DNA from 2 places in the Enterobacter sp. fkY84-1 genome. Region 1 is predicted to be linked to the other one. Evidence: predicted binding sites of a transcription regulator. Region 1 holds the regulator's gene; the other holds the start of a gene.
What was found. Region 1 encodes Fur, which represses iron uptake genes when iron is present. Its sites were predicted from a motif close to ATAATAATGAGAACNACTATCAA; they were not measured.
Positions count from the first base shown of each region.

Region 2: the regulator Fur is predicted to act here: its motif matches at 8,017-8,039, upstream of bfd (bacterioferritin-associated ferredoxin).

Region 1 covers NZ_CP169393.1:1,271,054-1,286,415, reverse strand. The annotation lists gene speF (ornithine decarboxylase SpeF) at 1-352, shown strand, start outside; gene potE (putrescine-ornithine antiporter) at 349-1,662, shown strand; gene pgm (phosphoglucomutase (alpha-D-glucose-1,6-bisphosphate-dependent)) at 1,752-3,392, opposite strand; gene seqA (replication initiation negative regulator SeqA) at 3,417-3,965, opposite strand; gene ybfF (esterase) at 4,149-4,922, shown strand; gene ybfE (LexA regulated protein) at 5,051-5,338, shown strand; gene fldA (flavodoxin FldA) at 5,494-6,024, shown strand; gene fur (ferric iron uptake transcriptional regulator) at 6,316-6,762, shown strand; gene chiQ (ChiQ/YbfN family lipoprotein) at 6,854-7,180, opposite strand; gene chiP (chitoporin ChiP) at 7,228-8,625, opposite strand; gene glnS (glutamine--tRNA ligase) at 9,072-10,739, opposite strand; gene nagE (PTS N-acetyl glucosamine transporter subunit IIABC) at 10,919-12,871, opposite strand; gene nagB (glucosamine-6-phosphate deaminase) at 13,199-13,999, shown strand; gene nagA (N-acetylglucosamine-6-phosphate deacetylase) at 14,055-15,203, shown strand; gene nagC (DNA-binding transcriptional regulator NagC) at 15,212-15,362, shown strand, end outside.
Region 2 covers NZ_CP169393.1:4,283,571-4,298,932, forward strand. The annotation lists gene rpsN (30S ribosomal protein S14) at 1-13, opposite strand, end outside; gene rplE (50S ribosomal protein L5) at 28-567, opposite strand; gene rplX (50S ribosomal protein L24) at 582-896, opposite strand; gene rplN (50S ribosomal protein L14) at 907-1,278, opposite strand; gene rpsQ (30S ribosomal protein S17) at 1,445-1,699, opposite strand; gene rpmC (50S ribosomal protein L29) at 1,699-1,890, opposite strand; gene rplP (50S ribosomal protein L16) at 1,890-2,300, opposite strand; gene rpsC (30S ribosomal protein S3) at 2,313-3,014, opposite strand; gene rplV (50S ribosomal protein L22) at 3,032-3,364, opposite strand; gene rpsS (30S ribosomal protein S19) at 3,379-3,657, opposite strand; gene rplB (50S ribosomal protein L2) at 3,674-4,495, opposite strand; gene rplW (50S ribosomal protein L23) at 4,513-4,815, opposite strand; gene rplD (50S ribosomal protein L4) at 4,812-5,417, opposite strand; gene rplC (50S ribosomal protein L3) at 5,428-6,057, opposite strand; gene rpsJ (30S ribosomal protein S10) at 6,090-6,401, opposite strand; gene ACEPLT_RS20575 (prepilin peptidase) at 6,782-7,255, shown strand; gene bfr (bacterioferritin) at 7,239-7,715, opposite strand; gene bfd (bacterioferritin-associated ferredoxin) at 7,788-7,982, opposite strand; gene tuf (elongation factor Tu) at 8,162-9,346, opposite strand; gene fusA (elongation factor G) at 9,416-11,530, opposite strand; gene rpsG (30S ribosomal protein S7) at 11,627-12,097, opposite strand; gene rpsL (30S ribosomal protein S12) at 12,194-12,568, opposite strand; gene tusB (sulfurtransferase complex subunit TusB) at 12,693-12,980, opposite strand; gene tusC (sulfurtransferase complex subunit TusC) at 12,988-13,347, opposite strand; gene tusD (sulfurtransferase complex subunit TusD) at 13,347-13,733, opposite strand; gene ACEPLT_RS20625 (helix-turn-helix transcriptional regulator) at 13,733-14,455, opposite strand; gene fkpA (FKBP-type peptidyl-prolyl cis-trans isomerase) at 14,622-15,362, opposite strand, start outside.

The DNA.
Region 1 (15,362 bases):
CCGCAAGTCTCACTTCCCGCGCGTGATGATGAACCCGCAGGACGCGAACTACGCCTATCTGCGCGGAGAAGTGGAACTGGTCTCCCTGCGCGACGCGGAAGGCCGCATCGCCGCCGAAGGCGCCCTCCCTTATCCACCGGGGGTATTGTGCGTGGTTCCAGGGGAGGTCTGGGGCGGCTCCGTGCTGCGCTACTTCGCCGCGCTGGAAGAAGGCATCAACCTGCTGCCGGGCTTCGCGCCGGAGCTGCAGGGTGTGTACGTCGAAGAGTGCGAGGGCCGCAAACAGGTTCGCTGTAACGTCATCAAACAACCCGCCGCTCAGCCCGCGCTGCTGAAAGGAGAGAAATTATGAGCAAGTCCAATAAGATGGGCGTGGTGCAGCTGACCATCCTCACCATGGTGAACATGATGGGTTCAGGGATCATTATGCTGCCCACCAAGCTTGCCGAAGTAGGAACCATTTCAATTATCTCCTGGCTGGTGACCGCCGTCGGCTCGATGGCGCTGGCATGGGCGTTTGCCAAGTGCGGGATGTTCAGCCGCAAGTCAGGCGGCATGGGGGGCTACGCCGAGTATGCCTTTGGTAAGTCTGGCAACTTTATGGCCAACTATACCTACGGGGTGTCACTGCTGATCGCCAACGTGGCGATTGCCATCTCCGCCGTGGGCTACGGTACGGAGTTGTTTGGCGCGACGCTTAGCCCAGTACAGATTGGCCTGGCCACCATCGGCGTGCTGTGGATCTGCACCGTGGCTAACTTTGGCGGGGCGCGTATCACCGGACAGCTCTCCAGCATCACCGTCTGGGGCGTGATTATTCCGGTTGTCGGCCTGTGCATCATCGGCTGGTTCTGGTTCAGCCCGACCCTGTACGCTAACTCCTGGAACCCGCACCATGTGCCGTTCTTCAGCGCAGTCGGCTCTTCTATCGCCATGACGCTCTGGGCCTTCCTGGGCCTGGAATCCGCCTGCGCGAACGCAGAAGTGGTTGATAACCCTGAAAAGAACGTGCCGATTGCGGTCCTCGGCGGTACGCTGGGCGCGGCGGTGATCTATATCGTCTCGACGAACGTCATTGCGGGCATCGTTCCGAACATGGATCTGGCCAACTCCACGGCGCCGTTCGGGCTGGCCTTCGCGCAGATGTTCACGCCGGAAGTCGGGAAAGTGATTATGGGTCTGATGGTCATGTCATGCTGCGGTTCACTGCTTGGCTGGCAGTTCACCATCGCACAGGTATTTAAATCTTCGGCTGATGAAGGTTACTTCCCAAAAATCTTCTCCCGTGTGACCAAAGCCGATGCGCCGGTGCAGGGCATGCTGGCGATTGTTATCTTCCAGAGCGGATTGTCGCTGATGACCATTAGCCCGTCGCTGAACAGCCAGTTCAACGTGCTGGTCAACCTGGCGGTGGTGACGAACATCATTCCGTATATTCTGTCGATGGCGGCGCTGGTGATTATTCAGAAGGTTGCGAAGGTGGATCCGCGCAAGGCGCGTGCGGCCAATATCGTGGCGCTGATTGGCGCAATCTACAGCTTCTATGCGCTCTATTCCTCCGGACAGGAAGCGATGCTGTATGGTGCGATGGTGACCTTTATGGGCTGGACGCTGTACGGTCTGGTGTCACCGCGGTTTGAATTGAAGAATAAGCACAGTTGAAAAAAGCCCGGTGGCGCTAGCGCTTACCGGGCCTACGATCGTTGTTGTAGGCCGGGCAAACGCAGTGCCGCCCGGCACACAAACCGCACTTACGCGTTTTTCAGCACTTCGCTGACAATCTCTACCGCTTCTTTCTCAATCTGCTGACGATGCTCAGCGCCGAGGAAGCTTTCGCAATAAATTTTATACGCATCTTCCGTACCGGATGGACGCGCAGCGAACCAGCCGTTTTCGGTCATCACTTTCAGACCACCAATAGACGCACCGTTACCCGGTGCCGCCGTCAGACGCGCGGTGATCGGATCGCCCGCCAGGGTGCTTGCACTGACCATCTCCGGAGAGAGTTTGGACAGGGCCGCTTTCTGGGCAGACGTTGCGCTGGCCTGAATACGGTTATAGCTTGGCGCACCAAAGCGTGCTGCCAGGTCGTTGTAATGTTCCTGCGGGTTTTTACCGGTGACCGCGGTGATTTCTGCCGCCAGCAGGCACATGATGATGCCGTCTTTATCGGTTGACCACGGCGTGCCGTCGAAGCGCAGGAAAGAGGCCCCCGCGCTCTCTTCACCACCGAAGCCAAAGCTGCCGTCGTGCAGACCGTCAACAAACCATTTGAAGCCCACAGGTACTTCCACCAGCTTGCGGCCCAGCGCCTCGACCACGCGGTCGATCATCGCGGAGGACACCAGCGTCTTACCGACAGCCACCTCTTTGCCCCACTGCGGACGGTGCTGGAACAGGTAGTTGATCGCAACGGCCAGATAGTGGTTCGGGTTCATCAGCCCGGCAGGAGTGACGATACCGTGACGGTCGTAATCCGGGTCGTTCGCAAACGCCAGATCGAATTTATCACGCAGCGCCAGCAGGCCCGCCATCGCGCACTCGGAGGAGCAGTCCATACGGATCGCGCCGTCTTTGTCCAGGTGCATAAAACGGAAGGTCTGATCGACGTGATCGTTCACGATGGTCAGATCCAGCTTGTAGTGCTCGGCAATACGTTTCCAGTATTCAATACCGGAGCCGCCCAGCGGATCCACACCTAGCTTCAGGCCGGCTTTCTGGATGGCCGCCATATCGACGATCTCCGCCAGCCCTTCCACGAACGGCTGAACCAGATCCTGCTCTTTTACGTGGCCGGACGCCATGGCCGCATCCAGAGAGATGCGCTTCACGCCTTTCAGACCGTCAGCCAGCAGGGCGTTCGCACGATCTTCCACCACTTTGGTGACATTGGTGTCTGCCGGGCCACCGTTAGGCGGGTTGTATTTGATGCCGCCGTCTTCCGGCGGGTTGTGGGATGGCGTGATCACGATACCGTCAGCCAGCGCGCCACCCTTTTTGTTGTGTACCAGGATGGCGTTAGAGACCGCAGGCGTTGGGGTGAAGCCGTTGTTCTCCTGAACAATCACATCAACGCCGTTCGCTGTCAGAACTTCCAGCACGGAGATAAAGGCCGGTTCAGACAGGGCATGGGTATCTTTCCCCACGTAGCAAGGACCGGTAACGCCATTTTTAGCGCGCTCTTCCGCAATGGCCTGAGCAATGGCCAGAATGTGCGGTTCGTTAAAGCTGTGGCGCGCCGCGCTGCCGCGGTGACCAGATGTACCAAACTTCACTGCGTGTTCTGCGTTGCCCACGACCGGCTTCAGCACGTAATACTGCGCGGTCAGCTGAGCGACGTTAATCAAATCGCTTTGTTGTGCAGGTTGGCCTGCACGGCTGTGATTTGCCATTACCGGGTCCTTCTGATGCAAGGGTTAAATTGTACCGCAAACCTTCTCAATCAATTCCGCCGGGAACTGCATGGACTGCATGATATGTTCAATCATGCTGCACTTGCGGCCCGTATTGGTATTGGTGATCACCCAGTATGGGGTGCCAGGAACATGTTTGGGTTTGGTTTGATTGCCATTTTGCAGCAACGTCTGCTCGTCGCCCGCGAAGTAGACGCGAGTACGGCCGTGCAGCGACTCGGTCGCTTCAGCAAACGCTTTGTTATCCAGTGAATAAAGTGTAGACAGCACCAGCATAAAGCGGTTAACCGCCTTTTTTTGCTCCGCATATTCATCGGAGAGCAGCAGCTCGCGCATCGCGCGCACTTTATCTTTAGCCGGTGTCACGGCAGGTTTTGCTTGTGCAACAACGCTTGGCTGAGACACGACATCTTTGGTGACTGGGGTAGCAGGCTGTGAAGCGGCGGAAATTTTAAGCATGCGCCGTAAAATGTCGGACGCGCTCTCCCCGATATGCCGCGTCTGGCTGGCAATATACTGATAGAGTTCGTCATCAACTTCGATTGTTTTCATCTTAATCCAGTGCGATATCTTATCTGAATACAAGTCATTGGGATTATAAGGTCAAATCCCAACAGCGGATAGCGTCAAACCAGGTTGGCGGCAAAAGTCAGATTAAACTGGAACCTTGCAGCCGGGCGGCAGAATGGACAACATGATACCCTAACCTGACATACGTAAAAAAAGAACTTTGCCATGAAATTGAATACCCGAGCGCAAACTGCACAATCGCCGAACAATAATTCTCCCATCGTACTGGTTCACGGGCTTTTTGGCAGCCTGGATAACCTGGGCGTGCTGGCGCGCGATCTGGTTACCGACCACGATATTCTTCAGGTCGATATGCGCAATCACGGTCTTTCCGGCCGTTCCGACGAGATGACCTACGCCGCGATGGCGCAGGATCTGCGGGATACGCTGGATGCCAACGACTTGCAAAAGGTGACCCTCATCGGGCATTCAATGGGCGGTAAAGCGGTGATGGCCCTGACGGCGCTGGCCCCGGAGCGTATTAACGGCCTGGTGGTGATTGATGTTGCGCCCGTGGATTACGACGTCCGCCGTCACGACGAAATTTTTGCCGCTATCAATGCGGTCACCGAAGCGGGTGCCGCGACGCGTCAGCAGGCGGCTGCCGTCATGCGTGAGCATCTTGATGAAGAAGGCGTCGTCCAGTTCCTGCTGAAGTCGTTTGTTGACGGGCAATGGCGTTTTAACGTGCCGGTGCTCTGGAACCAGTACAACAATATTGTGGGCTGGCAAACCGTACCCGCCTGGCCACACCCTACCCTCTTTATTCGCGGCGGCAATTCCCCTTACGTTACCGACGCGTACCGCGACGCCATACTGGCGCAATTCCCGCAGGCTCGTGCCCACGTCATTGCCGGAGCCGGACACTGGGTGCATGCGGAAAAACCTGACGCCGTGCTGCGCGCCATTCGCCGCTATCTTGCTGATACTGCAAATTGATTAAAAAGAGAGCGACTGGAAGGCTGCGGGCTTCCAGTCGTTGGCGCGCCGTTTTTGGTGATGTATGATGGCGCGCTTATCGCCCGGGCATTAGCAGGGCGGCGTGTTTCCCCCGAAGTCTCAGAATCATGGCCAAAGAACAAACGGACCGTACGACACTAGATCTGTTCGCGAATGAGCGTCGCCCGGGACGACCGAAGACGAATCCGCTTTCGCGCGATGAACAGCTGCGTATCAATAAACGCAATCAGCTTAAACGCGATAAAAATCGTGGGCTTAAGCGTGTCGAACTGAAGCTCAACGCCGACGCGGTCGATGCGCTTAACGAGCTGGCCGACGCGCGAAATATTAGCCGCAGCGAGCTCATTGAAGAGATGTTGATCGCCCAGCTTGAGATGCTGCGCAGCCAGGCATAAGTCTGAAAATTCCCTTAATTACCCTTTTCATGTAGCACAGAGTGCAGTCCTGCGCGATAGCTGTTTCCGCAGGGTTGCCAGTTCTGCTATTATTGCCCTTATCCGTGGCCGAATTGCGCCACCATACTATTAAGTTTCAAGAGGTTATTTTACTCATGGCAATCATCGGCATTTTCTTTGGCAGTGATACCGGCAATACCGAAAATATCGCGAAAAACATTCAAAAACAGCTCGGTAAAGACGTTGCTGATGTGCATGACATCGCCAAGAGCAGCAAAGAAGATCTCGAAGGCTATGACATTCTGCTGCTGGGTATTCCGACCTGGTACTACGGCGAAGCCCAGTGCGACTGGGATGATTTCTTCCCGACGCTGGAAGAAGTGGACTTCAACGGTAAGCTGGTTGCCCTGTTTGGCTGTGGCGACCAGGAAGACTACGCCGAGTACTTCTGTGACGCGCTGGGTACCATCCGCGACATCATTGAGCCGAATGGCGCTGTAATCGTCGGCCACTGGCCAACCGCCGGTTACCACTTCGAAGCGTCCAAAGGCCTGGCCGATGACGATCATTTCGTGGGTCTGGCCATCGACGAAGACCGTCAGCCAGAACTGACTGCAGAGCGCGTCGAGAAATGGGTTAAGCAGATCCGTGAAGAACTGCACCTGGACGATATTCTCAACGCCTGATTTTTATCGCGGCGCAACGGCGGTTGCGCCCGCGCACCAGGTCAAACCGATTAAATTAATTGCTACAATCTTTTAACTTTTTCGCCCAGACCTGTACAATGTCTCCCTGATAAAATGTGGTTTTCCACCGAGCAAGTTTGTTGGTGATACCCCATTTTTATAAGCATATTTTGCCTGAGACTTGCAGTTTTCATTTAGCCATGGCAGTTCTATAATGAGACGCATTATCCCGGGTGCATTTTCTGTCACTTCCTACAGAAGTGAATCGTTTAGCAACAGGACAGATTCCGCATGACTGACAACAATACCGCATTAAAGAAGGCTGGCCTGAAAGTTACGCTTCCTCGGTTAAAAATCCTCGAAGTGCTTCAGGGTCCAGACAATCACCATGTCAGTGCGGAAGACCTTTATAAACGTCTTATCGACATGGGTGAAGAGATTGGGCTGGCTACCGTCTATCGCGTGCTGAACCAGTTTGATGACGCGGGCATTGTCACCCGTCATAATTTCGAAGGTGGTAAATCTGTCTTCGAACTGACCCAGCAGCAGCACCACGATCACCTGATCTGCCTCGACTGTGGCAAGGTCATTGAATTTAGCGATGACTCTATCGAAGCGCGCCAGCGTGAAATCGCCGCGCGTCACGGCATCCGTCTGACCAACCACAGCCTGTACCTTTATGGTCACTGCGCTGAAGGCGATTGCCGCGAAAATGAACATGCGCATGACGCAAAATAAGTGAGTGTTCATACTCTGAGCCAGCCGTAAGGTTGGCTTTTTTTTGCCAGAAAAAAGCCCGGTGGCACAGTGCCACCGGGCGTAAAGCAACTTATTTATTATTATTGCGTATCTCGTTCCAGATCTTATCGCAACGCTTCGCCACTTCCTGATCGTTACCGGTTTTACGTGCCTGGATACAGGCCTGGTAATCCATCACGCGGACATTCTCCTGCGTCGCGAACTGCTCGTGCGCTTTCTCTTTCTTCAGCACGTTCAGCACGCTCTGGCAGGCTTCAATCTTCTCCGGCGAACCTTCCGCAGTATTAATGCAGGCGCTGTAGGCCTCCTTGAGACGGGAGTCCTCTTTCGGTGCCTGAGTCTGGGCACACGCCACCAGCCCCGATGCCAACAGCGCGACGATTACGATTTTTTTCATCATTTGCAGTCTCCGGTCCGGCGGGATCTAACCCGCCGGACGATTCATCAGAAGATGGTGAACGGTGCGATAACCATGAATTTCACGTCACGTTCATCCTGGAAGATGTTGCCGTAACCGCCCGCGTAGCTCGGGATATCGGAGTGGTTGTCGTACTGGGTGAAGTGCAGTTTGAACATCGTGCCTTTCGCGCGGCCATCCTGCAGGGTATAGATAGCATCCAGGCTGTAGGAAGACTCTTTCAGGCGATAGTTTGGATCGTAGTAAGCATCCGGTGTTGCCATGTCGGCTGGTTTTGCATCCCAGGCGTAAGCATAAGAAGCGCCCACCGCCCAGCCCGGCAGGTTCCAGTTTTTCAGATCATACATGGCGCCGAAGAAGACCGCCTTCTCACCGTCGGCGTTGAAATCGGAGCGGTTATCCCACCAGATATCAAGACGACCGTTGGAGGAAGCATAGGTCGGGGTCATACGCTGCAGGAAGTAGCCCTGCTGCCCTTCCGCTTTCACCCATGTGCCTTCCAGACGCAAATCAACCTGACCGACCTTGTAGCCGAAGGTTAACGCCTGCAGCCACGCGGTGCCGTCGTAGATATCATTGACGCCACCGTTACTGACTTTGTCGCGCGTACCGTAGAACTGGTAGCTGGTACTCAGCGGGCTACCCGCAATATCAAACTTATAGCTGGCCTTGGCAAAGTATTGATCGATATACCCTTGCGCCTGGCCGAATGCCGCTTCGAGAACCAGATCGTTTTTGAAGTCGTATTTCGCACCCAGCGAGTGGAGGTAATCGACTTTGGTTTTCTTATCGTTCTGGTAGAACTTGTCCATTTCAATGTGCCACGGTGCTTTGTACTCGTTGGTCCACATATAGGAGAAGCTCAGCGCACCTGCGTCACCGTAGTCAAAGTTAGCCCCGGCTTCTGCACCCTGATAGGTACCCGGCATAAAGCTCCAGTGTGGGGCTAACAGCGTCTGGCCGGTTGGCTGAATATAGCCCCCACGCGCCCAGACCGGGCCGTATTTAAATTTCGCTGCGGCTTTGTAGAGGCTGATACCGCTCTTATCCCCGGACCAGTCTTCATCATAGGCTTTGTTGCTGGAGGAGAAGGCGATTTCGTTCGGGTGGCCGCTGTCGCCGTTTTCCGCCATTTCGATCGCGGTGAACGCGGCGATATCCAGACCGAACATATCCGCGGCGTAGCCTGACTGGAAGTCCAGGTTGGCGTTCCAGGTGGAGTGCGAGAGGTTGGTTTTGTATTTATCTTCAGTGACGTCTTTACGGTCACGCTCACGCTGCCAGTAATAAATACCGCCCGTGAGGGTAGAATCTTCGATGAAACCCGCTGCTTTTGCCTCTGGCGCAATCACCAGGCCCGACATTGCTGTCACACCGGCAATAGCCAGCGCCAGCGCACTACGTTTGCCACTGAACGTACGCATAGATTATTCCTCTTTGACGAATTAAAACGCCTGAAACGGCGTAAATAAAAAAGACCAAATGGTCAGGGGTAGTTTTAAATACCCTCGAATTAACTACCGTCTTTAGGTTATTTTTCGCGACGCGAATTATCAATGCTTTTCAGCGGGCAAAGGTCAGGATTATGACGAAGTGCACATAATTGGTAGTGCTTTGTAACATTTACAGGAAGGCGAGGAATGACGGGAAATTCTCAGCTATTTCAGTATCCAGGCGTGGGATCGGTTTCCTTTTTTATAACCCTTTTGAATTTCGTAATGGCACAAACTTTTTTTTAAAAAATAAGTAGCACCTCATTGACCTGTTATTTTCATGACGCCACTTTAACCCCTGGCTTAATACTCTGATCGTTAAATAAAAAAACGCCGCATAATGCGGCGTTTGTTTCTCATTGACCAGAGCAGCAATATTATTCGCCGATCTTCGTCCAGGTATCACGCAGGCCCACGGTACGGTTAAATACCGGTTTTTCCGCCGTGCTGTGACGGCTGTCCAGGCAGAAGTATCCTTCACGTTCGAACTGGAACGCTTTGCCTGCTTCAGCCGCTTTCAGAGAAGGCTCCGCATAACCCTGCTTGATCACCAAAGATTCCGGGTTGATGGTCGCCAGGAAGTCTTCCGCCGCACCTGGGTTAGGCACGCTGAACAGGCGATCGTACAGACGAATCTCTACCGGCAGCGCGTGGGATGCGCTCACCCAGTGGATAACGCCTTTCACCTTGCGGCCATCCGCCGGATCTTTACTTAGCGTTTCAGCGTCATAAGTACAGAAGATGGTGGTGATATTTCCTTCCGCATCTTTTTCTACGCGCTCGGCTTTGATGACGTAAGCATTACGCAGACGCACTTCTTTACCCAGCACCAGACGCTTGTACTGCTTGTTAGCTTCTTCGCGGAAGTCAGCGCGGTCAATCCAGATCTCGCCGCTGAACGGCACGTCGCGGCTTCCCATTTCCGGTTTGTTCGGATGGTTAGGCATGGAGACCAGCTCGCTCTCGCCCTGCGGATAGTTTTCGATAACCAGCTTCACCGGGTCGATAACGGCCATCGCGCGCGGGGCATTTTCATTGAGGTCTTCACGAATGCAGGATTCCAGAGACGCCATCTCAATGGTGTTGTCCTGCTTGGTCACGCCGATACGCTTGCAGAACTCACGGATTGACGCCGCGGTGTAGCCACGGCGGCGCAGACCAGAGATGGTTGGCATACGCGGGTCGTCCCAGCCCTCAACGTGCTTGTCGGTGACCAGCAGGTTCAGCTTACGCTTGGACATCACGGTGTATTCCAGATTCAGACGAGAGAACTCGTACTGACGCGGATGCACAGGAATGGTGATGTTATCCAGCACCCAGTCGTACAGACGACGGTTGTCCTGGAACTCCAGCGTACACAGCGAGTGGGTGATCCCTTCCAGCGCATCGCTGATGCAGTGGGTGAAGTCGTACATCGGATAGATGCACCACTTGTTGCCGGTCTGGTGGTGTTCTGCGAACTTGATGCGGTACAGCACCGGATCGCGCATCACGATGAACGGAGACGCCATATCGATTTTGGCACGCAGGCACGCTTTGCCCTCTTCGAAGCCACCGGCACGCATTTTTTCAAACAGCGCCAGGTTCTCTTCCACGCTGCGATCGCGGAACGGGCTGTTTTTACCCGGTGCGGTCAGCGTACCGCGGTACTCACGGATCTCATCTGCAGACAGTTCGTCTACATACGCCAGACCTTTGTTGATGAGCTCTAACGCGTAGGCATACAGCTGATCAAAATAGTCAGAGGAGTAGCAGATATCGCCAGACCAGTTGAAGCCCAACCATTGCACGTCATTTTTGATGGACTCAACGTATTCGATGTCTTCTTTTACTGGGTTGGTGTCATCGAAACGCAGGTTGCACTGTCCCTGGTAGTCTTGCGCAATGCCAAAGTTCAGGCAGATGGACTTCGCATGCCCGATATGCAGGTAGCCATTCGGCTCCGGCGGGAAACGGGTATGAATTGTGGTGTGCTTACCACTGGCCAGATCTTCATCGATGATCTGACGAATAAAGTTACTCGGGCGGGCTTCTGCCTCACTCATCGTGGATTCCTCAAAGCGTAAACAACGTATAACGGCATATGATCTTATAAGCCGGACGTAGTGACAACCCTTAGTTACGGAAAATACGTATCAGATGAAAATAATGGGGGCATTTGCTGCAAAAAAAAGCGGCGGAGGATATCCCCCGCCGCTTAAGGCATGACTCTACTCAGGAGCGATTACTTGCCTTTAATCTCATACAGCGGGGTTTGACCCGCAACAACCTGACCTTTCGCCTGGAGTACCAGACCGCTAAAGTCGTCGATGTTGCTGCACACGACCGGACTAATCATCGAGCGCGCGTTGGCATTCAGGAAGTCCAGATCCATTTCCAGAATCGGCTGACCTGCCACCACTTCGGCCCCCTCTTCCACCAGGCGAGTAAAGCCCTGACCATTCAGCGCAACGGTATCGATACCCATGTGGACAACGATCTCCGCGCCCTTTTCGGTTTCGAGGCAGAACGCGTGGTTGGTGTTGAAGATTTTCACGATGGTACCGGCAGCAGGAGACACCACGGTTTTATCCGTTGGTTTCACCGCCACACCGTCACCGACCGCTTTGCTGGCGAACGCTTCGTCAGGCACCTGCTCAAGGTCAACCACGTCACCCGTAACCGGAGAGACCAGCGCGGCCACCGTCACGGCGTTAGGCACGGCCTGCGGCTTCGCTACCGGGGCAACCGTCGACGCAGGCGCGCTGTCGGTTGATGCTGCCGCGACCGGACCGCGGGCAACCACTTTCTTCATTTCGTCACCGATGGATTCCGCTTTGGCACCCACGATAACCTGGATAGTTTGTTTGTTCAGTTTAACCACGCCCGATGCACCAAGGCGTTTACACATTGCGTCGCTGACGCGCGCAGAGTCACCTACCGTCAGACGCAGACGAGTGATACAGGCATCAATGGCTTTCAGGTTGTCAGTCCCCCCAACGGCAGCGATATAGCTGGTCGCCAGCTGGGTCAGCCCCTCTTCGGTATTGCTATTAGCTTCGTTGGTGACCACTTCATCTTTGGTGTCTTCGCGGCCCGGCGTTTTGAGGTTAAACATACGAATAACCGCAGTGAACAGCACGAAGTAGATGACGAAGAAGACCAGACCCATTACCACCAGCATCCAGACGTTCTTGCTTGCCGCCGGCAGGTTGTACATCAACACGTAGTCGATCGCGCCTGCAGAGAAGGAGAAGCCAGCATGGATACCCAGCAGGGTCGCCACAAACAGGCTGATACCGGTCAGGACCGCATGCATGAGGTACAGCACCGGCGCCAGGAACATGAACAGGAATTCCAGCGGCTCGGTTACGCCGGTCAGGAACGCGGTAATCGCAACGGACAGCAGCATGCCGCCAACCATTGGGCGACGCGCTTTTGGCGCAGCCAGGTACATTGCCAGCGCAGCGCCCGGCAGACCAAACATCATGATTGGGAAGAAGCCAGACATGAACATGCCTGCGGTGCCGTCACCCGCGTAGAAGCGGTTGATGTCGCCGTGGAATACGGTGCCCGCAGCATTGGTGAACTCACCAATCTGGAACCATGCGATAGTGTTCAGCACCTGATGCAGACCGGTTGGGATCAGCAGACGGTTGATAAAACCAAAGATACCTGAGCCAAGTGCACCCGCTGAAACAATCCACTCACCACCCGCATGGATCGCATGCTGTACCGGTGGCCAGACGTAGCCAAAGATAGCGGCCAGAACCAGACAGAAGAAACCTGTCGCGATCGGCACGAAACGTTTGCCGCCAAAGAAACTCAGGAAGTCTGGCAGCTTAATGTTTGCCCAGCGGTTGTACACAGCACCACCGACCAGACCGGTAATGATACCTGCCAGCACGCCCATGTTGATTTCTGGGTTAATGGTTACCATCGCTTTCGTCAGGATGAAATAACCGACTGCCCCTGCCAGCGCTGCGGCACCCGCGCTGTCTTTTGACCAGCTAGAGGCAACACCGATGGCGAAAATCAGCGCCAGGTTGTCAAAAATGGCACCGCCAGCCTGAGCAATAAACGGTACGTTAAGAAGATCGGGTTGCCCGAATCGCAGCAGCAGCGCTGCAACCGGTAGCACGGCGATAGGGAGCTGCAAAGCCCTACCGAGGCGCTGGAAAAAACCTAAAATATTCATCCTATTCCCCCTACGAGCCCCCTTTTTCAGGCTCGCGCATAAACTATGTTTTTATTGTGTCACGAACGATAGATACCGTTGATAATTCACTGGCAGTCTGAGTGTGTGAAAAATTAATTCGTATCGCAAATTAAACACCTATTTTTTGTGATTTTTGTCACCAAATATCGTATTCAGCCCTCCCTTACACTGGCTAACAGTGAAAACTTATTTTATCATTCAAAAAATCAAGACGGATTGATCCGGCCTGAAAGTTTCCAGGTTACGCTTTAGTATCAGGTTCCGAAGCCATCCGCCCACTCTTCTACTTAAACTTTGAGGTGAACAATGAGACTGATTCCCCTGGCAACTGCAGAACAAGTTGGTAAATGGGCCGCTCGCCATATCGTAAACCGCATTAACGCGTTCAAACCGACCGCCGATCGTCCTTTCGTTCTGGGCCTTCCAACCGGCGGCACACCGCTGACCGCTTACAAGGCGCTGGTTGAGATGCATAAAGCAGGCCAGGTTAGCTTCAAACATGTTGTGACCTTCAATATGGATGAATATGTTGGCTTACCGAAAGACCACCCGGAAAGCTACCATAGCTTTATGCACCGCAATTTCTTTGATCACGTTGATATCCCAGCTGAAAATATTAACCTGCTGAATGGAAACGCGCCGGATATTGACGCAGAATGCCGTCAGTATGAAGAAAAAATCCGTTCCTACGGTAAAATCCACCTGTTCATGGGTGGTGTAGGTAATGATGGTCATATCGCGTTTAACGAACCGGCGTCCTCTCTGGCTTCCCGTACCCGTATTAAAACGCTGACCCATGACACGCGCGTGGCAAACTCCCGCTTCTTTGACGGTGACGTGAACCAGGTTCCAAAATACGCCCTGACCGTAGGCGTAGGCACCCTGCTGGATGCTGAAGAAGTGATGATTCTGGTGCTGGGCGGCGTGAAAGCGCAGGCGCTCCAGGCTGCTGTTGAAGGCAACGTTAACCATATGTGGACCATCAGCTGTCTGCAGCTGCATCCTAAATCCGTCATCGTCTGCGACGAACCGTCAACGATGGAGCTGAAGGTTAAAACGCTGAAATACTTCAACGAGTTAGAAGCCGAGAACATCAAAGGTCTGTAATTGAATAACCGCCTCTTTATCAAGAGGCGGCCGCTTTTTTTAACCGGGGGTCGTTATGTACGCTTTAACCCACGGTCGGATTTATACCGGCCATGAAATTCTGGATGACCACGCGATTGTTATCGCGAATGGCCTGATTGAACGTGTTTGCCCGCTGGCAGAACTGCCGCCGGAGATTGAACAGCGCTCACTCAATGGAGCAGTAATCTCCCCCGGTTTCATCGACGTACAGCTCAACGGCTGCGGCGGTGTGCAATTCAATGATACCGCCGATGCGGTAACGGTCGAAACGCTGGAGATCATGCAGAAAGCCAACGAGAAATCGGGCTGCACCAGCTATCTGCCGACGCTCATCACCAGCAGTGATGACCTGATGAAGCAGGGTATCCGCGTGATGCGCGAATACCTGGCCAAACATCCGAATCAGGCGCTCGGTCTGCACCTGGAAGGGCCATGGCTGAACATGGTCAAGAAAGGAACGCATAACCCGGACTACGTGCGTAAACCTGATGCGGAGCTGGTTGACTACATGTGTGCCAACGCCGATGTGATCACCAAGGTGACGCTGGCACCGGAAATGACCGGCACGGACGTCATCAGCAAGCTGGCCGCCGCCGGAATTGTGGTTTCAGCGGGCCACTCAAATGCCACGCTGAAAGAAGCGAAAGCCGGTTTCCGCGCGGGCATTACCTTTGCGACGCACCTTTATAACGCCATGCCATACATCACAGGTCGTGAACCGGGTCTGGTCGGCGCGATTCTGGATGAGCCAGACGTTTACTGCGGCATTATCGCGGACGGCTTACACGTTGATTACACCAACATTCGCAACGCCAAGCGGCTGAAAGGTGACAAGCTCTGCCTGGTAACGGACGCTACCGCACCGGCAGGTGCAAATATTGAGCAGTTCATTTTTGCCGGTAAAACAATATACTACCGCAATGGACTGTGTGTGGATGAAAACGGTACGCTGAGCGGTTCCTCTTTGACCATGATTGAAGGGGTGCGTAACCTGGTTGAGCATTGCGGAATTGCGCTTGATGAAGTCCTGCGCATGGCCACCCTTTATCCTGCGCGCGCTATCGGCGTGGATAAACAGCTTGGCGGAATTGCACCAGGTATGGTTGCAAACCTGACGGCATTCACACACGATTATAAAATTATTAAGACCATCGTTAATGGTAACGAGGTCGTCACTGAGTAAGTAAAAGTATGACACCTGGCGGACAAGCTCAAATCGGTAATGTCGATCTCGTTAAACAGCTTAACAGCGCGGCGGTATATCGCCTGATTGACCAACACGGGCCAATCTCACGTATTCAGATAGCCGAACAAAGCCAGCTTGCTCCCGCCAGCGTGACAA
Region 2 (15,362 bases), 1.7 Mb from region 1:
ATTGCTTAGCCATTCAGTAACCCTACCTTACTTGCGGAACGGGAAGTCAAAGGCAGCCAGCAGAGCACGGCCTTCTTCGTCAGATTTCGCAGTAGTGGTAATGGTAATATCCAAACCACGCACGCGGTCGACTTTATCGTAGTCGATTTCTGGGAAGATGATCTGCTCACGGACACCCATGCTGTAGTTACCACGACCGTCGAAAGACTTAGCGGACAAGCCACGGAAGTCACGGATACGTGGAACAGCAATAGTGATCAGGCGCTCAAAGAACTCCCACATGCGTTCGCCACGCAGAGTTACTTTACAGCCGATCGGATAGCCCTGACGGATTTTGAAGCCTGCAACAGATTTGCGTGCTTTGGTGATCAGCGGTTTTTGACCGGAGATTGCTGTCAGGTCAGCTGCTGCGTTATCCAGCAGTTTCTTGTCAGCGATCGCTTCACCAACACCCATGTTCAGGGTGATCTTCTCGACCCGAGGGACTTGCATGACAGAATTGTAGTTAAACTCGGTCATGAGTTTCTTAACTACTTCGTCTTTGTAGTAATCATGCAGTTTCGCCATCGTACTACTCCAAATTACTTGATAGTTTCGCTGTTAGACTTGAAGAAACGGACTTTTTTACCGTCTTCGAATCTAAAGCCTACACGGTCAGCCTTGCCGGTAGCCGCATTGAAGATTGCAACGTTAGAAACCTGAATAGCAGCTTCTTTTTCAACGATGCCACCTGGTTGGTTCAGGGCCGGAACCGGCTTCTGATGTTTCTTAACCAGGTTGATACCTTCAACGACAAGTTTGCCGGAAGACAGAACATTTTTTACTTTACCGCGTTTACCTTTATCTTTACCGGTTAACACGATAACTTCGTCATCACGACGGATTTTCGCTGCCATGATTCGCTCCTTAGAGTACTTCTGGTGCCAGAGAGATAATTTTCATGAACTTCTCAGTACGAAGTTCACGAGTTACCGGCCCAAAGATACGCGTGCCGATAGGCTGCTCGCTGTTATTGTTTAAAATAACGCATGCATTACCATCGAAGCGAATGACAGAACCGTCAGGGCGACGAACACCCTTCTTGGTGCGCACCACTACCGCCTTCAGCACATCACCTTTTTTGACCTTACCACGTGGAATTGCTTCTTTGATGGTGATCTTGATGATGTCGCCTACGCCTGCGTAGCGACGGTGCGAGCCACCCAGAACCTTGATACACATTACGCGACGTGCACCGGAGTTGTCGGCGACGTTCAGCATAGTCTGTTCTTGGATCATTTTAGTGCTCCGCTAATGTCAACTACTACCTGAGACTCTAAAATCAGAGCCGTTAAAAAGCCCCATATCGAGGGCGCGGCATTATAACACCGCTTCTGCAATATGGGTAGAAAAAATAAACGGCTCATCGCTGAGCCGTTTATTCGTATTGAGAAGGCGTACTGTATTACAGAACCGCTTTCTCTACAACGCGAACCAGCGTCCAGGACTTAGTCTTGGACAGTGGACGGCATTCACGGATTTCAACCTTGTCGCCGATACCACATTCGTTGTTCTCGTCATGTACGTGCAGTTTGGTCGTACGCTTGATGAATTTACCGTAGATCGGGTGTTTCACAATACGTTCGATAGCTACAACAATGGATTTCTCCATTTTGTCGCTAACAACACGACCTTGCAGAGTACGGATTTTATCGGTCATTACGCACCCGCCTTCTGAGTCAGTAAAGTCTTAACGCGTGCAACATTGCGACGCACTTGCTTCAGCAGGTGAGTCTGTTGCAGCTGGCCACTTGCAGCCTGCATACGCAGGTTGAACTGCTCACGCAGCAGGTTCAGCAGCTCAGCGTTCAGCTCTTCAACGCTTTTTTCACGCAGCTCTTTTGCTTTCATTACATCACCGTCTTAGTTACAAAGGTGGTTTTGATAGGCAGTTTCGCTGCTGCCAGGCCGAAGGCTTCACGGGCCAGCTCTTCCGGAACACCGTCCATTTCATACAGGACTTTGCCCGGTTGGATCAAGGCAACCCAGTACTCCACGTTACCTTTACCTTTACCCATACGAACTTCCAGCGGCTTCTCGGTGATCGGTTTGTCCGGGAATACACGGATCCAGATCTTACCTTGACGCTTAACTGCACGGGTCATTGCACGACGTGCTGCTTCGATCTGACGTGCAGTCAGACGACCACGGCCAACAGCTTTCAGACCGAAAGTGCCGAAGCTAACATCCGTACCCTGCGCCAGACCACGGTTGCGGCCTTTGTGCACTTTACGGAATTTTGTACGCTTTGGTTGTAACATCAGCGACGCTCCTTATTTACGGCCTTTACGCTGCTGCTTTTTAGGTTGAGCAGCCGGTTTTTCCGGTTGTTCAACAGCAGCCATACCACCCAGGATCTCACCTTTGAAGATCCATACCTTAACGCCGATTACACCGTAAGTGGTGTGCGCTTCAGAGGTGTTGTAGTCGATGTCAGCACGCAGAGTGTGCAGCGGTACGCGACCTTCACGGTACCATTCGGTACGTGCGATTTCCGCGCCGCCCAGACGGCCGCTAACTTCAACTTTGATACCTTTAGCGCCCAGACGCATTGCGTTCTGTACAGCACGCTTCATAGCACGACGGAACATAACACGACGTTCCAGCTGAGAAGTGATGCTGTCAGCAACCAATTTAGCGTCCAGTTCAGGCTTACGAACTTCAGCGATATTGATCTGTGCAGGAACGCCAGCGATATCCGCTACGACCTTGCGCAGTTTTTCTACGTCTTCGCCTTTCTTACCGATAACGATGCCAGGACGAGCAGTGTGAATAGTCACACGGATGCTCTTCGCTGGACGCTCGATAACGATACGAGATACAGACGCTTTAGCCAGTTCCTTAGTCAGGTACTGACGTACTTTAAAATCGCTGTCCAGGTTGTCAGCGAATTCTTTGGTGTTCGCAAACCAGGTAGAGTTCCATGGTTTTACAATACCCAGGCGAATACCATTAGGATGTACTTTCTGACCCATTGCTAGTCTCCAGAGTCTCAGCGATCGGACACAACCACAGTAATGTGGCTGGTGCGCTTCAGGATGCGATCTGCACGACCTTTCGCACGCGGCATAATGCGCTTCATGCTTGGGCCTTCATCTACGAAAATTTTCGCGACTTTCAGATCGTCGATGTCAGCGCCATCGTTGTGTTCAGCGTTAGCAATGGCAGATTCCAGTACTTTCTTGACCAATACCGCAGCTTTCTTGTTGGTATAGGTCAGGATGTCCAGGGCCTGCGACACTTTCTTACCGCGAATCAGGTCAGCAACAAGGCGAACCTTCTGTGCAGAAGAACGAGCATGGCGATGTTGAGCTAAAGTTTCCATCTCTTCCTCCTACCTTATTTCTTCTTCGCTTTTTTATCAGCAGCGTGGCCGCGATAAGTACGAGTCGGTGCGAATTCACCCAGTTTGTGACCAACCATTTCGTCGGTAACAAAGACTGGAACGTGCTGACGACCATTATGGACAGCGATGGTCAAACCGATCATGTTAGGAAAGATCGTTGAACGACGGGACCAAGTGCGCAGGGGCTTCTTGTCTCCGCTTTCCACCGCTTTCTCTACCTTCTTCAGCAAGTGCAGGTCAATAAAAGGACCTTTCTTGAGAGAACGTGGCATGGCTTATCCTCTAAAATTATTTGCTACGGCGACGTACGATAAATTTATCAGTACGCTTGTTGCTGCGGGTCTTCTTACCTTTGGTCTGAACGCCCCACGGAGATACCGGGTGCTTACCAAAGTTACGACCTTCACCACCACCATGTGGGTGGTCGACTGGGTTCATCGCAGTACCGCGAACGGTAGGACGAACACCACGCCAGCGTGCAGCACCTGCTTTACCCAGAACGCGCAGCATATGCTCAGCATTGCCAACTTCGCCCAGAGTAGCGCGGCAGTCTGCTTCGACTTTACGCATTTCACCAGAACGCAGACGCAGGGTGACATAAGCACCATCACGCGCAACGATCTGAACGTAAGTACCCGCGGAACGCGCCAGCTGACCGCCTTTACCTGGTTTCATTTCTACGTTATGAACGGTAGAACCAACCGGGATATTGCGCATCGGCAGGGTGTTGCCTGCTTTGATTGCAGCATCAACGCCAGACTGAATCTGGTCGCCAGCTTTCAGGCCTTTAGGGGCCAGGATGTAACGGCGTTCGCCGTCTTTGTACAGAACCAGCGCGATGTTCGCGGAACGGTTCGGATCGTACTCAAGACGTTCAACAACTGCTGGGATACCGTCTTTGTTGCGTTTGAAGTCAACAATACGATAAGCCTGCTTGTGGCCACCACCGATGTGACGAGTGGTGATACGGCCATTGTTGTTACGACCACCGGATTTGCTGTTTTTTTCCAGCAACGGAGCAAAAGGTTTGCCCTTGTGCAGCTCAGGGTTAACCACTTTAACTACGTGGCGACGACCCGGAGATGTCGGTTTACATTTAACAACTGCCATTGTATTACTCCTCCGACTTACTCAGCGCCGCCAACGAAGTCCAGATTCTGGCCTTCTTTCAGGGTGACGTAAGCTTTTTTCCAGTCGCTACGACGACCGATACGCTGTCCGTGACGTTTAACTTTCCCTTTAACGACCAGGGTGTTAACGACTTCGACTTCGACTTCAAACAGTTTCTGCACAGCAGCTTTGATCTCTGCTTTGGTCGCGTCTTTAGCAACTTTGAGAACGATGGTGTTTGTTTTTTCCATCGCAGTAGACGCTTTTTCAGAAACGTGCGGTGCGCGAAGCACCTTCAGCAGACGTTCTTCACGAATCATGCCAGCATCTCCTCAACTTGCTTAACAGCATCAGCAGTCATTACGACTTTGTCGAAGGCGATCAGGCTAACCGGGTCGATACCAGTCGCATCGCGTACGTCAACCTTGTGCAGGTTACGTGCGGCCAGGAACAGGTTCTCGTCCAGCTCACCGGTGATGATCAGCACATCTTCCAGAGCCATGTCTTTCAGTTTCTGTGCCAGCAGCTTAGTTTTAGGCGCTTCAACAGAGAACTTCTCGACAACGATCAGACGATCCTGACGTACCAGTTCGGACAGGATGCTTTTCAGCGCGCCGCGGTACATCTTTTTGTTAACTTTTTGACTGTGGTCCTGTGGACGCGCAGCGAAGGTCACGCCACCTGAACGCCAGATCGGGCTCTTGATAGAACCTGAACGCGCACGGCCGGTACCTTTCTGGCGCCATGGCTTTTTGCCAGAACCAGTTACTTCAGCACGAGTCTTCTGAGCACGAGTACCCTGACGAGCACCAGCTGCATAAGCAACAACAACCTGGTGAACCAGCGCTTCGTTGAAATCACGACCGAAGGTAGTTTCGGAAACAGTCAGCGCGCTCTGCGCGTCTTTCAATACTAATTCCATTGCTATCCCCTTACGCCTTCACAGCTGGTTTAACGATCAGGTCGCTACCGGTTGCACCCGGGACCGCACCTTTAACCAGCAGCAGGTTGCGCTCAGCGTCAACACGTACTACGTCCAGGCTCTGAACGGTTACACGTTCGTTACCCAGCTGACCTGCCATTTTCTTGCCTTTGAACACTTTGCCCGGAGTCTGGTTCTGACCGATAGAACCCGGAACGCGGTGAGACAAGGAGTTACCGTGAGTAGCGTCCTGGGTACGGAAGTTCCAGCGCTTAACGGTACCAGCAAAACCTTTACCTTTAGAGGTACCGGTTACGTCAACTTTTTTAACGTCAGCAAACAGCTCAACGCTAATGTCCTGACCTACGGTGAACTCTTCGCCTTCAGCAAGGCGGAATTCCCACAGACCACGGCCAGCTTCTACGCCAGCTTTAGCGAAGTGACCCGCTTCTGGTTTGGTTACACGGTTAGCTTTTTTAGCACCAGTGGTAACCTGAATAGCGCGGTAGCCATCGTTAGCCAGATCTTTAACCTGAGTAACGCGGTTTGCTTCAACTTCGATTACGGTTACTGGGATAGAAACGCCATCTTCAGTGAAGATGCGGGTCATACCCACTTTTTTACCGACTAAACCAATCATTGTTTCAACCTCTCAATCGCTCGATGACCTGATTAACCCAGGCTGATCTGCACGTCTACACCGGCAGCCAGATCCAGACGCATCAGAGCATCAACGGTTTTCTCAGTTGGCTCAACGATGTCAACCAGACGCTTGTGAGTGCGGATTTCGTACTGATCGCGCGCGTCTTTGTTAACGTGCGGAGAGATCAGAACGGTGAAGCGCTCTTTGCGGGTCGGCAGCGGGATCGGACCACGGACTTGCGCACCAGTGCGCTTAGCAGTCTCGACGATTTCCGCGGTTGATTGATCGATCAGACGATGATCAAACGCTTTAAGGCGGATACGGATTCTTTGGTTCTGCATGAGACCAGAGCTCCAATTATTTTATAAACGAAAATGATTACTCCTCAAACCCATTACGATTGATGGGAGAGTGTAACCGTTCTTACGTAGCTCCCCAATTGGGAGCATTGTTGAGTAACAAAATGAGCTACTCTGGTTCTGATTGAACCCGCCGTCAATTACGACAAGCCCGCGCATTATACGTAAATCTGGGCAAGACGCAAGTGCCGTTTAGAAATTAAGCGCCAATGTCGCAGGGTGTGTAAGAGCGCGCAACGTTTTATGCAATGTATTCTGCGGCGATGCTTTGTTTCGAGCCGCTACGCATCTCCGTTTTTTGTGCATTGCCGGACAGGCCGATTATAACGACTATGCGCTCAAACCCGTTTGAGGCCTTTTAAATGCTGACCACCCTCCCCTTTCTGCTGATCTATCTTTTACTGACAGCCTTACTTGTAAATGCCGATATTCGCTACGGTCTGCTTCCCGATAAATTTCTCTGTCCGCTGCTATGGGCGGGGCTGCTCTTTCAGCTCTGTATCCAACCTGATTTTCTGCCGAGTGCGGTGGCGGGTGCGATGGCCGGATATATTGCCTTTGCCGTTATTTACTGGGGCTATTGGTTTATCTGCCGGCGTGAAGGGATGGGATATGGCGATGTGAAGTACCTGGCGGCGCTTGGTGCATGGCATGGCTGGTGCGTACTGCCTGCGCTGGCGTTGCTCGCGGCGCTGATGGCGCTTCTTTGTATTCTTGTTTTTTCGGTAATCCGCCCTGATAAGAAAGCAATAAAAAACCCGCTGCCTTTTGGGCCATTTCTGGCAGCAGCGGGTTTATGCGTAGGGTGGAAGACGTTGGTTATTCTTCCACTTTAATCTGTGACTGAAGATAGTTTTGCAGGCCGATTTTAGCAATGAGATCCAGCTCTGTTTCCAGCCAGTCAATATGCCCTTCTTCATCGGCCAGGATCTGGATCATCATATCTCGGCTGACGTAGTCATATACGCTGTCAGCATAGGCAATGGCTTCACGGAGATCTTTGGCACCTTCAAGTTCTAGCCTGAGGTCGGAACGCAGCATCTCTTCGACATCTTCTCCGATGCCCAGCTTGCCGAGATCCTGCAGGTTTGGAATGCCTTCAAGGAATAAAATACGCTCGATGTATTTATCAGCGTGTTTCATCTCATCGATAGATTCATGGTACTCAACGTCGTTTAAACGTTTGAGTCCCCAGTTTTTGAACATTCTCGCGTGAAGAAAATACTGGTTGATTGCGACAAGCTCATTTCCCAATAATTTATTGAGATAACTTATGATTTTAACATCACCTTTCATTATATAGTCCCTCCGCTTCCACTCATTGAAGCGTAGATCGGGCTACAGGGATGTCAAAAAAAAGATGGGCGCTTAGGCGATCTCTTTGTATTCCGGGATCTGCATCAGCTCGTCCTGCATGATCTCTCGCGCAGCACGTACGCATTTACCGCATTGATTTCCCACCGGAACAAATTTGCGAAGCTGCTGGAATGACTGGGGCTGAAACTGGCGAACGGCCTGACGTATTTTTTTGTCGCTTACACCATTACATAAACAAACGTACATAGAAACTCCCGTTCAAATTATGCGCAAAGTGTAAGTGAGAATGGTTATGATTACAATAGCACAAACGCCAGAATGCGGGGCGGGAGCAGGCAAAAAATGCGAAATTTTGTGACGACGCCTGAGCGGTAGAAAACAAAAAAGGACGCCGAAGCGTCCTTTTTTAATTCAGGGATAATTAATTAGCCCAGAACTTTAGCAACAACGCCCGCGCCAACGGTACGGCCGCCTTCACGGATTGCGAAACGCAGACCGTCGTCCATCGCGATTGGGTGGATCAGAGTCACAACCATCTTGATGTTGTCGCCTGGCATTACCATCTCAACGCCTTCTGGCAGTTCGATGGTACCGGTCACGTCAGTAGTACGGAAGTAGAACTGTGGACGGTAGCCTTTGAAGAACGGAGTATGACGGCCGCCTTCGTCTTTGGACAGGATGTACACTTCAGATTCGAACTTGGTGTGTGGCTTGATTGAGCCTGGCTTCGCCAGAACCTGACCACGTTCGATTTCTTCACGTTTGATACCACGCAGCAGAACACCAACGTTCTCACCAGCACGGCCTTCGTCCAGCAGTTTGCGGAACATTTCAACGCCAGTACAGGTAGACTTCGCAGTCTCTTTGATACCAACGATTTCAACTTCTTCACCAACTTTGATGATACCGCGCTCTACACGACCGGTAACAACGGTACCACGACCGGAGATGGAGAATACGTCTTCGATTGGCAGCAGGAATGGCTTGTCAATCGCACGCTCTGGTTCTGGGATGTAAGAATCCAGGAAGCCAGCCAGTTCGATGATTTTCGCTTCCCACTCAGCTTCGCCTTCCAGCGCTTTCAGAGCAGAACCACGAACGATTGGAGTATCGTCGCCTGGGAAATCGTACTGAGACAGCAGTTCACGAACTTCCATCTCTACCAGTTCCAGCAGCTCTTCGTCATCAACCATGTCGCATTTGTTCAGGAACACGATGATGAAAGGAACGCCTACCTGACGACCCAGCAGGATGTGCTCACGAGTCTGAGGCATTGGGCCGTCAGTCGCAGCAACAACCAGGATCGCGCCGTCCATCTGCGCAGCACCGGTGATCATGTTTTTAACATAGTCGGCGTGGCCTGGGCAGTCTACGTGTGCGTAGTGGCGAGTCGGGGTGTCGTATTCAACGTGGGAAGTGTTGATGGTGATACCACGAGCTTTTTCTTCTGGTGCGTTATCGATCTGGTCGAATGCACGAGCAGAACCACCGTAGGTTTTAGCCAGAACGGTAGTGATTGCAGCAGTCAGGGTAGTTTTACCATGGTCAACGTGGCCGATAGTACCAACGTTGACGTGCGGTTTTGTACGTTCAAATTTTTCTTTAGACACGGCTATATTCCTTACTATAGTGCTCTCCCCTGTGGAGAGAGCACGGGACTTAGGTTTTAATCCTGTGGATTACTTACCACGGGCTTCAATAACGGCCTGAGCAACGTTGTTAGGCGCATCATCATACTTCAGGAATTCCATGGTGTATGATGCACGACCTTTGGTCAGAGAACGCAGCTGAGTTGCATATCCGAACATTTCAGACAGCGGAACTTCAGCGTGGATCTTAACGCCAGTTACTTCGGATTCCTGACCACGCAGCATACCGCGACGACGGCTCAAGTCACCGATAACGTCACCGGTGTTCTCTTCAGGAGTTTCTACTTCAACCTTCATGATTGGCTCAAGCAGAACTGGTTTTGCTTTCTTAAAGCCTTCTTTAAAGGCAATAGACGCAGCCAGTTTAAACGCCAGTTCAGAGGAGTCAACGTCGTGGTAAGAACCGAAGTGCAGACGAACACCCATATCAACAACCGGATAGCCAGCCAGAGGGCCCGCTTTCAGCTGTTCCTGGATGCCTTTATCAACGGCTGGGATGTATTCGCCAGGAATTACACCACCTTTGATGTCGTTGATGAACTCGTAACCTTTCGGGTTAGAGCCCGGCTCCAGTGGGTACATGTCGATCACAACGTGACCGTACTGACCGCGACCACCAGACTGCTTAGCGTGTTTACCTTCAATGTCGGTAACTTTCGCGCGAATCGCTTCGCGGTAAGCAACCTGAGGTTTACCCACGTTCGCTTCAACGTTGAATTCACGCTTCATACGGTCAACGATGATGTCCAGGTGCAGTTCACCCATACCAGCGATGATGGTCTGGTTAGATTCTTCATCAGTCCATACGCGGAATGATGGGTCTTCTTTCGCCAGACGGCCCAGAGCCAGACCCATTTTTTCCTGGTCAGCTTTGGTTTTTGGTTCAACCGCGATGGAGATTACCGGCTCTGGGAATTCCATACGCTCCAGAATGATCGGGTGATCCGGGTCACACAGGGTGTCACCAGTGGTCACGTCTTTCAGACCGATAGCTGCAGCGATGTCGCCCGCACGAACTTCTTTGATCTCTTCACGTTTGTTAGCGTGCATCTGTACGATACGGCCAAAACGCTCACGCGCCGCTTTCACGGAGTTCAGGATGGTGTCACCGGAGTTAACCACACCAGAGTAAACGCGGAAGAAGGTCAGGTTACCCACGAATGGGTCGGTAGCAATTTTGAACGCCAGTGCAGAGAATGGCTCTTCGTCGCTTGCGTGACGCTCAGCCGGGGTATCTTTACCGTCGTCCAGGATGCCGTTGATCGCAGGAACATCAACTGGGGATGGCAGGTAGTCAACTACCGCATCCAGCATCGCCTGAACACCTTTGTTCTTGAACGCAGAACCACAGGTTACCAGGATGATTTCGTTGTTCAGAACGCGCTGACGCAGAGCTTTTTTGATCTCTTCTTCAGTCAGTTCTTCACCACCCAGGTATTTCTCCATCAGCTCTTCAGAAGCTTCAGCAGCGGATTCGATCAGGTTCTGGTGCCATTCGTCAGCCAGGTCCTGCATTGCAGCTGGGATATCTTCGTATTCGAAGGTAACGCCCTGGTCTGCATCGTTCCAGTTGATGGCTTTCATTTTCACCAGGTCGATAACGCCGGTGAAGCCTTCTTCAGCACCAATTGCCAGCTGCAGCGGAACAGGGTTCGCGCCCAGACGGGTTTTGATCTGACCAACAACTTTCAGGAAGTTAGCACCCATACGGTCCATTTTGTTAACGAACGCGATGCGTGGAACTTTATATTTGTTCGCCTGACGCCATACGGTTTCAGACTGTGGCTGAACACCACCAACTGCGCAATAAACCATTACCGCGCCGTCAAGAACACGCATGGAACGTTCTACTTCGATGGTGAAGTCAACGTGCCCTGGGGTGTCGATGATGTTTACGCGATGCGGTTCGTACTGCTTAGCCATACCTGACCAGAATGCAGTAGTCGCTGCGGAGGTGATAGTGATACCACGCTCCTGCTCCTGTTCCATCCAGTCCATGGTGGCTGCGCCGTCATGAACTTCACCGATTTTGTGGTTTACACCGGTGTAGAACAGAATACGTTCGGTAGTAGTGGTTTTACCGGCGTCGATGTGCGCACTGATACCGATGTTACGGTAGCGTGCGATGGGTGTTGTACGAGCCATTTGATTCCTCGTTTATATCTTTAGGCGTTCAGTTAAGTTACCCAGAGCGGGCGGCTTCTCTGAAGCGCCCGCCTGGTGACTAAGACTCCGAAGGGATTACCAACGGTAGTGTGCGAACGCCTTGTTGGCTTCTGCCATACGGTGAACGTCTTCACGTTTCTTAACTGCAGTACCTTTGTTGTCTGCAGCATCAGAAAGTTCGTTCGCCAGACGCAGAGCCATGGATTTATCACCGCGTTTACGAGCAGCTTCAACGATCCAACGCATTGCCAGGGCATTACGACGAACCGGACGAACTTCAACTGGAACCTGATAAGTAGAACCACCAACGCGGCGGGACTTAACTTCTACAGTTGGGCGAACGTTGTCGAGAGCGACTTCGAAAGCTTCCAGTTCATTTTTACCAGAACGCTGAGCCAGGGTCTCCAGCGCGCTGTATACGATTGCTTCTGCAGTAGATTTTTTACCATCTACCATCAGGATATTTACAAATTTTGCCAGCAGTTCTGATCCGAATTTCGGATCTGGAAGAATTTTACGCTGACCAATGACGCGACGACGTGGCATGGGAATACTCCGTTGTTAATTCAGGATTGTCCAAAACTCAAAGAGTTTAGTATGACATTAAGATAAATCAGTTTGGCCTTACTTAACGGAGAACCATTAAGCCTTAGGACGCTTCACGCCGTACTTGGAGCGAGCCTGCTTACGGTCTTTAACACCTGAGCAGTCCAGCGCACCACGAACGGTGTGGTAACGAACACCCGGAAGGTCTTTAACACGACCGCCACGGATCAGGATCACGGAGTGCTCCTGCAGGTTGTGACCTTCACCACCGATGTAGGAAGTCACTTCGAAACCGTTAGTCAAACGCACACGGCATACTTTACGCAGTGCGGAGTTTGGTTTTTTAGGAGTGGTGGTATATACACGAGTACATACACCACGTTTCTGCGGGCAGGCTTCCAGCGCAGGCACGTTGCTTTTCGCAACTTTGCGTGCACGTGGTTTGCGTACCAGCTGGTTAACTGTTGCCATTAAATAGCTCCTGGTTTTAGCTTTTGCTTCGTAAACACGTAATAAAACGACCTCATACAATATGAGGACGCGAAATTTTAGGGCTACGTCGAAAAGGTGTCAAGAAATATACAGCGATCTCAAATCACCAGTTCATTTGACTGGCGTGCGTCACAGTAAGATTGACGAAATCAGTATAGCCAACCACGTCAATTTTGGCTGAAATTTGACCAGAAAGACCCCGCGCATCCAGATCGTCTTTCAGCGCAGAAACTGTTATGGGGGCATTCGTGAGCATTTCAACGAAGCGGCTGCCTTCAAGTGCGGCAAGCACGCCGTCCTGAATCAGCAGCAGGTCATCACCGTCGCGCAGCATACTCAGTAACGCGTCGATATCACATTGCCATGGTGAATGGCTCAGAGTATGGAGCATGGCAGCCTCAGAAAGTCAGAACGGTGTCGTAGTGGGAAAGGTGTTCGCGCAATGCCGCAGAAGAGACGACGGTCACATCCAGCACGAAAGGCGTCTTCTCATCCAAACCGCGAGCGGCCAGCGAGTCGGCGCAGACATACAGGGTTTCAATGTCATACAGCGGCAGCACTTTAAACGTAGCGATGTAATCCCGCGCCAGAATGGCCTGTGGCTGCTGATCCGCCAGAAGCTGAAACACACCGTCCCCTAAAAAGAAGACGCCGATATCTTCGGTCAGCGCGGACGTCGCAAGTAACGCATCCAGCCCTTCGCGGCCAGAAGCGCTCCCGTGCGGTGCAGACGCAAAAACAAATGCCACGCGCTTCATCAGAATTGCACCACTCTGTCGCAGGTGAGCGCCGCCTGTGCCAGCGCACCCAGACCGCTTAACGAAAAACCGGGCTGCAGGTTAGAACCCGATAAACCAAGACGGGCGGCTTCGGTTGCATCGGTCACGCCGCGGCGCAGTGCCGCCGCCACGCAGATGTGCAGTTCTACGCCCTGCTTTTCGTTTAATGCCTGCCAGCCGCGCACCACATCAAACTCATCGCTCGCCGGTGACGTAAACTGGTTCGCGTTATACACCCCTTCCCGATAGAAGAAGACGCTCGCCAGCTCATGTCCGGCTGCCAGCAGCGCATGCGCAAACTGCAGCGCGCTGCTGGCCTGCTGAGTCCCGTACGCCGGGCCTGTCACCATTAACGCATAACGCATTACTTATCTTGTCCCAGGAAATCACCGCTTTTGAACTGGCGAATATAGAGGTAGACCGTGTGCTTGGAGATGTTGAGACGATCGGCCACCTGGTTGATGGCGTCTTTAATATCAAAAATCCCTTTTTCATAGAGATTGAGCACGATCTGGCGATTCTTGGCGTTGTTCGAGACGTTGCGGTCGGCATTCACCTCTTCAATGGTGAACTCAAGCGTCTGCGTGACGAGATCTTCGACGGAAGAGGCAAAGTTAACAGAAGAGCCAACATCCGGCGTTTCGGGTGGAATAAAGGTGCTCATGATCTGCGAGAAAGGCACATCAAGGTTCATGTTGATGCACAGCAGCCCAATTACACGATGCTCGCGGTTTCGAATCGCGATGGTTTCTGATTTCATCAGCACGCCGCTTTTGGCGCGGGTGAAATAGCATTTGGAGACGCTGCTGTCCGCGCCGGTCATGTCATGCAACATACGCAATGCAAGGTCGGTAATTGGCGAGCCAATTTTACGGCCAGTATGCTCACCATTCGCAATGCGGATGGCGGAACACTTCAGATCTTGCAGGGAGTGCAATACGATTTCGCAGTGGGAGCCAATGAGCATCGCTAACCCGTCCACTACCGCTTCATAGGATTTCAGAATATCGAAGTCGGTCTGGTCAAAAGGACGTTGATCCAGCAAATCAAGTTCACTGGTTTCGTTGGTTAAAAGCGACCTGGACATGAAAAAAACACTCCTTTTCAGGAGCCTGTCGTTAGGTTTTCAGGGCAGGCTCATTATCTACACGGACAACTAAATTAATACAGCGTGCCTAACGCTTTCCAGTGTTAATTATATCTGCCCCACAATAAAAAACCGCCGCCTTAAAGGCGGCGGTTTTTTTTCAGCATTACTTCTTAGCAGCATCGGCTTTATCGTCAGCCGGTGCGTCTGCCTTGGCATCCGCTTTCGGTGCCGGTTTGATGTCCAGCAGCTCTACGTCAAAGACCAGCGTAGAGTTGGCAGGGATCCCCGGAACGCCGGTTTTGCCATAGGCCAGATCCGGTGGGATGACCATCTTGATCTTGCCGCCTTTCTTGATGTTTTTCAGGCCTTCAGTCCAGCCAGGGATCACACCATCCAGACGGAAGGAGAGCGGCTCACCACGGGTGTAAGAGTTATCGAACTCTTTACCGTCGATCAGCGTACCTTTGTAGTTCACGACAACCGTGTCGCTGTCTTTAGGTGCATCGCCGGTGCCTTCTTTCTCAACTTTGTACACCAGGCCAGTCGAAGAGGTTTTCACACCCTTCTCTTTAGCGAAGGCATCGCGGTAGGCTTTGCCTTTCGCTTCGTTGTCTTTAGCGTCCGCGTCCATCTTAGTCTGCGCGGCGCCCTTCACACGCGCTTCGAACGCCTGCAGAGTCTGTTCAATTTCCTGGTCAGACAGCTTGCTCTTATCGGCAAATGCGTCCTGAACGCCTGCGATCAGCTGAGCTTTATCCAGTTTGATGCCCAGTTTCTCTTGTTCTTTCAGAGAGTTTTCCATGTAACGACCCAGAGATGCGCCCAGTGCGTAGGCGGATTTCTGGTCGTCATTTTTGAACGCTGCTTTGCTGTCTGCAGTGGCAGCAGGCTTCGCAGCAGTATC